DNA from 3 places in the Ewingella sp. C233 genome. Region 3 is predicted to be linked to each of the others. Evidence: predicted binding sites of a transcription regulator. Region 3 holds the regulator's gene; each other region holds the start of a gene.

Region 1 (2,271 bases), on a different contig from region 3:
TCGCGGCTCACCCTGATCATATTCGGAATGCGGCGCAGGTTGCTGAGGCGCTGGTGTTTCTTGTGGAATTTCAAAGCTGTATAACGGCGGCGGAGGTGCAATTGTCGCATCCGGCGCAGGAATATGGAGCGGCGCGGCGGGCTGCGAGATCTCTGCCGGAGCTGGCTCTGCGCTAGCCACTGCTGGCTGAATAGGCGCGGCCTGAGGAGAGGGTTCATGCAGGGACGGTGCAGAGAACAGCACGTCGTCGTCTTCAGCAGCGGCCTGAGCAAGGGCTGGCGTCATGGCGGCGTTGGCAGTGGCTACTGCTGCCGCACGTGCAGCTTCAGAAGGGACATAATCGCTATCAAGCAGCGGATCGTCCTGCGCGTCATGAACATCCTGCTCGTGGCGATCGTCGTAATACTCTTCCTCGTCATCACGGCGGGAACGGTTGGTCATAAAGGTGGTCACACCCAGAACTGCACCACCAATTTTCTCTGCAATAGTCAGCCAAGACCAGCCTGTAAACAGCGTTAAACCCGCCGCCCAGACGCAAAGCAGCACCATGGTAGCACCGACATTGTTAAACCACGGCGTCATAGCCGTACCCAACAAACTGCCGATCACACCACCGGAGGCGAAGTAATACAGATCATCAATGTTAAACGCGGCTAATCCACAAGACGTGAGAATGAGCGCCAGCGTCCCGATAAGGCGCAGCGATAATGAAAAATAATCGACGTGATCCTGATTATCACGCTGGCGAAACGCCGCCCAGCACAGGCTAAGCATGATAGGTGGAATAGCGTAAGCTAATACGCCAAAAACGAAGAATAACGTATCGGCCATCCAGGCCCCAACACCACCACCCCAATTATGGATAGGTCCATGCCAAGCAGTTTGCGACCAGCTTGGATCTGACGGGTTAAAACTCACCAAGGCCGCGATAAGGTACGCGGCGAAAACGGCTACCACAACCAGCACAGCCTCCAGTACACGGCGGCTACTGCTTAGTTTCTTCAAGGTAACGTCTTTATCTTCTGTATATTCCTGGCTCAAGAAAGGCTCTCCAGGTTCCTGTGGGCTGAAAAAGCAACAGCGCCGAGAACGGGCCTCGGCGCCAGAGCTGTATAGATACACAGGAGTGTAGCTAACTTTATAAGGTTTTGCACCTGAACCTTTACCGGGTCTTAATGACCAGTCGGTTAGTTTGTTTTACTTCTTCCATCACCACATAGGTGCGGGTGTCGTTGACGCCCGGCAGACGAAGTAACGTCTCTCCTAACAACTTACGGTAAGCGGACATATCAGGTACGCGGGTTTTCAACAAATAGTCGAAATCCCCGGAAACCAAATGACACTCCTGAATATCTTCAAGTTTTTGTACTGCAGCATTGAATTGCTCAAATACATCCGGTGCACCACGGTTGAGTGTTATTTCAACAAACACCAGCAGCGACGCATCCAGATAATGTGGATTGAGCAACGCAGTATAACCGTTGATGAAGCCCTGACGTTCTAAACGACGAACGCGCTCCAGGCACGGCGTTGGTGATAATCCCACACGTTTGGAAAGCTCGACGTTTGAAATCCGGCCATCCTTTTGCAATTCGTTGAGGATGTTACGGTCAATACGATCGAGATCTTTTCCCGGACGTTTTTTGTTGTCTACCATTATTATTATCTCTCTGCTGTCCTTCCCTGCACCTGCCATACCCTAGCCAACTTCAATGTGTCAGGGTTTGTCCCAAGCGAAGACCCGATTGTTATAGGTTTTAGCACCCTGTATGAACGCATTCGTCCCCTGTCGAAAGAAAACGCGTTCAGTGACCTGATACCGAGAAAAAATAACGCTGTGAAATTAATAGCTTGCATAGCGCCAGCTGCTTTCACTAAATCCTGCGCAAGAAAAAACCAGCGATGCATAATCCCGAACGAGTCAGGTAGCAGCTGATCGTGTAATTTCAAGTCACAGGCAGGCGATTAATTTCTTCGTCCCCAGATGTTTTCGCAAATGCACAGCGGATTGTCAAAGTAAAAGAAGCAAAATCAGAAGAACGTGCCAGATTGAAAAGACACGACATCCTTTTTAGCTATCTTTCTACGACCCACAATAACAAAACAATTAGCAGACTTTTCCACGATAAACCCTGCAAGAAGCCGGGATTTAGCTTGAAAACGTCACATGTCCGAAAAAATTCGAACCAGAAATAACCAACCTACAGGCTCATATTCCTCTGCCCATCAATTAGTTACCCGCCTTAATGGCTGGCAGCGGTTCTGTTCTAC
Region 2 (2,271 bases), on a different contig from region 3:
AGGCTGAATATCAGTACCGGTTTTTCTTGCGTTATCGAGACGTTCTCACACAGGTTCATTGCGAAAGCTGTTTTTCCCATTGAAGGGCGAGCGGCTACTATGATCAAATCTGAATTCTGTAAGCCTGCTGTTTTCTGATTTAGGTCGAGAAATCCAGTATCAAGGCCGGTTACACCATCATGCGGCTTATCATGCAGCGCTTGCAGTTTTTCAACTGCAATATCGAGAACATCGCGAATACCGACAGGCCCGTTTTTCTTGTCTGACCGCACGGCAGAAATTTCAAATACTCGACGTTCTGCAAGGTCAAGTAACTCACCTGCCGTCAGTCCACGCGGTAAACAAGTTTGTTTGACAATATCGTTAGCCACGAACAAAAGTTCTCTCTTGACCGATGCCTCACGAACAATCATTGCATAAGCGTGAATATTCGCAGCTGAAGGCGTATTTTTAGACAGTTCGGCAAGATAGGCGAACCCACCACTCTGCTCCAACAAACCTTTGCTCTCAAGTGAGTCAGTCAGGGTAACAAGGTCGATCGGAAAATGCCTTGCGATCAAAGCATGCATCTCGTTAAAGATGGTTTTATGAACTCTCGAATGAAAATCACTGACTACCAGCAGCTCTGAGACCGTATCCCAACGCTCATTATCAAGCATCAGTCCACCCAAAACGCTAGATTCAGCTTCATGCGAAAACGGTGTGGATTGAGCCACTACAGACATAGGCAGTGTGTTGGTAAGAGGGCCTTGGTTCACAGTGATACCTGAAGATAAATAGTTGATGGAAGCGATGTATTGAAATATGAAATTGCTTAAAAATTATAGTTATAAAGTTTAAGACAATACATCAGATGATACATATTTGTATCACAAAGCATATAACAGAAATGTGTTACACACAAGAGACCACTGCATAACATCAACAGGAGGAATGGAAAGCAATAGGGAAATTATTTTCACTGATATAACAGCTATCTGCCTTAAATGACCAGGCATAAGCCTTGCCGATAGGAAAAATTGCATACATACTAAATACTGTATATAAGCACAGTAAAGAGACTCCATTCATGAAACTCGAAACATATCTCCCATTAATTGGATCTCGTATAAAGCTGCCACTTTATGGGCACACCTGCCAAGCTGGATTTCCATCCCCAGCACAGGATTATGTAGAGGCGCAGCTCGATCTCAACGAGCTTTGCATTCGTCACCCCGCAGCAAGCTTCTTCGTCAGAGCGGAAGGGGACTCAATGATAGAGTCAGGAATTTTGTCAGGTGACCTTCTCATTGTGGACAAAGCAGAAACCCCAACACACGGTGACATCGTTATTGCAGCAGTAGAAGGCGAGTTCACGGTCAAAAAACTCTGCACACACCCTGTTCTATGCCTGCAACCGATGAATCCTGCATATAAACCTATATTCGTAGAACCTGACGATTTAGAGATTTTTGGCGTCGTTATCCATGCCATTCACACTTTCAGGTAATCCGCTATGTACCTGCTTTGTGATGTAAATGCGATGTACGCTAGCTGTGAGCAGATCTTCAGACCTGACCTGAAGGGTAAGCCGGTCCTCGTCCTTAGTAACAATGATCTGAGTGGTGAGAATCGTTAGTTAATTTGATGCTATTCATGTCAGCAGCTCTGGAGTGTTGTTTGGTCTGCTATGAGCCTTGCATTCATTGGCTTGAGAGACATCCTGGACAATAAGCGTCTCGGTGCCTGCTGAAATTGGCAGATTCATCAGGAAGAACGGGAACAAGTGGGCAAATGTGATTGCGTATTAAGACCATGCCACAATGCTGGGCACAGACCAAAGCGTAGGAACTGCTGAGAACGATTAGCCCGGTGCTTGCGAACCTGGAATGCTTCAGACAAAGTTCGGAAATTATTTTAACAAGACATGACTTGGTTAATTGCGTGATTTTAACTAGAATGTAATACGGTGCATTTCTAAACATCATATTAAGGGCAAGTTATGTTACACGGGAAGAAAATAGTAGTAACCGGCGGCGGACGCCATTTTGGGAGGGCATTATCGATATGGTTTGCCAGAGAAGGCGCTGATGTTTCGCTCTGTAGTCGTAACGTGCAACAGGCCGTGGCAACGGCCAATAAGATCCAGAATGAAGGAGGAATTGCTAGGGCTTATCAATGTGATATCGCCGATATTGTATCTGTGCGACAATTTGCAGCGCTGGTGGTTGCTGACCAAAAGCCTATAGATATCTTAGTGCTAAGCGCGGCCCAATGGCTTGATGGTGCCTT
Region 3 (2,271 bases):
AAAAACGTGACTCGGCAGCTGTACGCCGTCGATTTCCAATGGAATAAGGGGATCCGGCAGATTCTGCGCCAGGCACTGAGTGCGTAAGGTCAGTAAATCTGTCTTCGAATGATAAGGCAAAACGTACAGGATCGGGCGAGTCGGATCTAAACGCAACTCGGTAACCGGATCTGTCGGAATGACCTTGCTCTTTACCAGCAATTTTAGCGGTAAATTCAATAAGGTATAATAAAGTCTACGCCAACCTGACATAAAAACGTGAAGCCTCTTCGTTAGCAATTCGCCGCAAGGATACCAGAAACTGGATTCGTGGTCTGTGGTGATACTCTGTGTGTTTTCTGGGCCTATCTGGCTGCCGCTTTGCTTGCTGCAACCCGGGGGCTTTTAAGTATAAAATGCCGCACACTTTCCGATAAGACGAAAAACACATGAAAAATGAATCTACCGGACTTACCCGTATCGTTAAAGCCGCTGGTTTTTCCCTAAAAGGCCTGAGTGCGGCGTGGAAAAATGAGGCGGCTTTTCGTCAGGAAGTGATCGGCGTGTTGCCCTTCATCATTTTGTCTTTTTTCCTCGATGTGACCAGCATTGAGCGCATCTTGTTAGTGGGTGTTCTGGTGCTGGTGGTCATCGTCGAATTATTAAATAGCGCGGTTGAATGTGCTATTGACCGTATTGGGCCTGAATTCCACGTCCTGTCTGGCCGCGCAAAAGACATCGGGTCTGCGGCGGTTCTGCTGACAATTATACTGGCAGTTTTCACCTGGGTCAGTGTGTTTTGGTCGCATTGGTTCTAAAGCGGAATACAGATTCCATATTTTACTTTAGCATCTGTTTTTATTCACTCTTAGGTTTTCATTCAGGGGTTACCTGTATATACTCACAGCAATACTGTATAAACAATCAGGGGGCGGGATGAAAGCTTTAACAGTCAGACAACAAGAGGTCTACGACCTCATTCGCGATCACATCGCCACCACCGGTATGCCACCAACTCGTGCTGAGATTGCTACGCGCTTGGGTTTTCGCTCACCTAATGCGGCGGAAGAGCACCTTAAAGCACTGCAACGCAAAGGCGTCATCGAGATTGTTTCCGGTGCATCACGCGGTATTCGCCTGCTGATGGAAGAGGAAGAAGGTTTACCACTGATTGGCCGTGTGGCCGCCGGTGAGCCTCTGCTAGCTCAGCAACATATCGAAGGGCATTACCAAGTTGATCCCGCGATGTTCAAACCAAGTGCCGATTTCCTGCTGCGTGTCAGCGGTATGTCGATGCGTGATATCGGTATCCTCGACGGTGATTTACTGGCAGTGCATAAAACGCAGGATGTGCGTAATGGTCAGGTCGTCGTCGCTCGTATTGATGATGAAGTGACGGTTAAGCGTCTGAAAAAACAGGGTAGCGTAGTTCAGCTTCTGCCTGAGAACAGCGACTTCGAACCTATCGTCGTTGATCTGCGTGAACAGAGTTTCAGTATTGAAGGCCTTGCGGTTGGCGTTATCCGCAACGGTGACTGGATCTAAATTACCTGCGACGGTAAAACAAATTTTCTTTTCCGCCGCGGGTGAAATCTTTAGCGGTTATCGCTATTTACCACTCTGGAATAATCCTAATAGTGGCGATTATCGCTGTTATCTGAAGTAAAAACCAAATTCTCAACTACTCTTATTCATGTGGTAAGCACTTACCGTGTTGAAGAAAACACGACAACCTAACCCAAGGTAATAGGAGAATTTGTTATGAATAAGGACCAAACCGAAGGTAACTGGAAGCAGTTTAAAGGTAAAGTGAAAGAAAAATGGGGCAAGCTGACTGACGATGACCTGACTGTGGTGGAAGGGAAACGTGATCAGCTGGTAGGTAAAATCCAGGAGCGTTACGGCTACAAGAAAGAAGAAGCCGAGAAAGAACTCAAGTCCTGGGAAACGGATAACAAATATCATTGGTAAGTCGCAACTCCCCCTTGCGCATCAATGATGCATCCTGAGAAATACGCTGCTCCTACCCGGAAACGCTTTCAGGATGCAAGGTACAGGGACGTACCGACCTTGCTGCAACGCTGAGTAAAAGATTACCCTCCGCAATATTCTTCTTTCCCGCACTATCCCTGTACTACCTTACCAATCTATAACCAGAAACCCTGAATGCATTAACGCTTTTTAGTGACGATAGTATGATCGTGTTCGCAATGCTCATGGCTGTCGCACTGTTCAACCACCTTACACTCTCCGCACAATCCGTGAGCTTCGACAACGGAGTGGCGCAATTCA

Evidence for each region. Region 3 encodes LexA, which represses DNA repair genes until DNA is damaged. Its sites were predicted from a motif close to TNCTGTATGTACATACAGNA; they were not measured.
Region 1: ACZRKO_RS03360 (DNA translocase FtsK 4TM domain-containing protein) is a predicted target of LexA. The motif match lies at 1,107-1,126, and genes of this name have one in related genera.
Region 2: umuD (translesion error-prone DNA polymerase V autoproteolytic subunit) is a predicted target of LexA. The motif match lies at 1,036-1,055, and genes of this name have one in related genera.

Annotation. Positions count from the first base shown of each region.
Region 1 is NZ_JBUZRI010000001.1:717,196-719,466, reverse strand. It holds gene ACZRKO_RS03360 (DNA translocase FtsK 4TM domain-containing protein) at 1-1,041, opposite strand, end outside; gene lrp (leucine-responsive transcriptional regulator Lrp) at 1,163-1,657, opposite strand; partial or broken gene ACZRKO_RS03350 (hypothetical protein) at 1,963-2,196, shown strand.
Region 2 is NZ_JBUZRI010000008.1:38,845-41,115, reverse strand. It holds gene dnaB (replicative DNA helicase) at 1-725, opposite strand, end outside; gene umuD (translesion error-prone DNA polymerase V autoproteolytic subunit) at 1,070-1,489, shown strand; partial or broken gene ACZRKO_RS21705 (Y-family DNA polymerase) at 1,496-1,597, shown strand; gene ACZRKO_RS21700 (SDR family oxidoreductase) at 1,982-2,271, shown strand, end outside.
Region 3 is NZ_JBUZRI010000002.1:585,810-588,080, reverse strand. It holds gene plsB (glycerol-3-phosphate 1-O-acyltransferase PlsB) at 1-252, opposite strand, end outside; gene ACZRKO_RS15140 (diacylglycerol kinase) at 429-797, shown strand; gene lexA (transcriptional repressor LexA) at 916-1,524, shown strand; gene ACZRKO_RS15130 (CsbD family protein) at 1,741-1,950, shown strand; gene zur (zinc uptake transcriptional repressor Zur) at 2,151-2,271, opposite strand, start outside.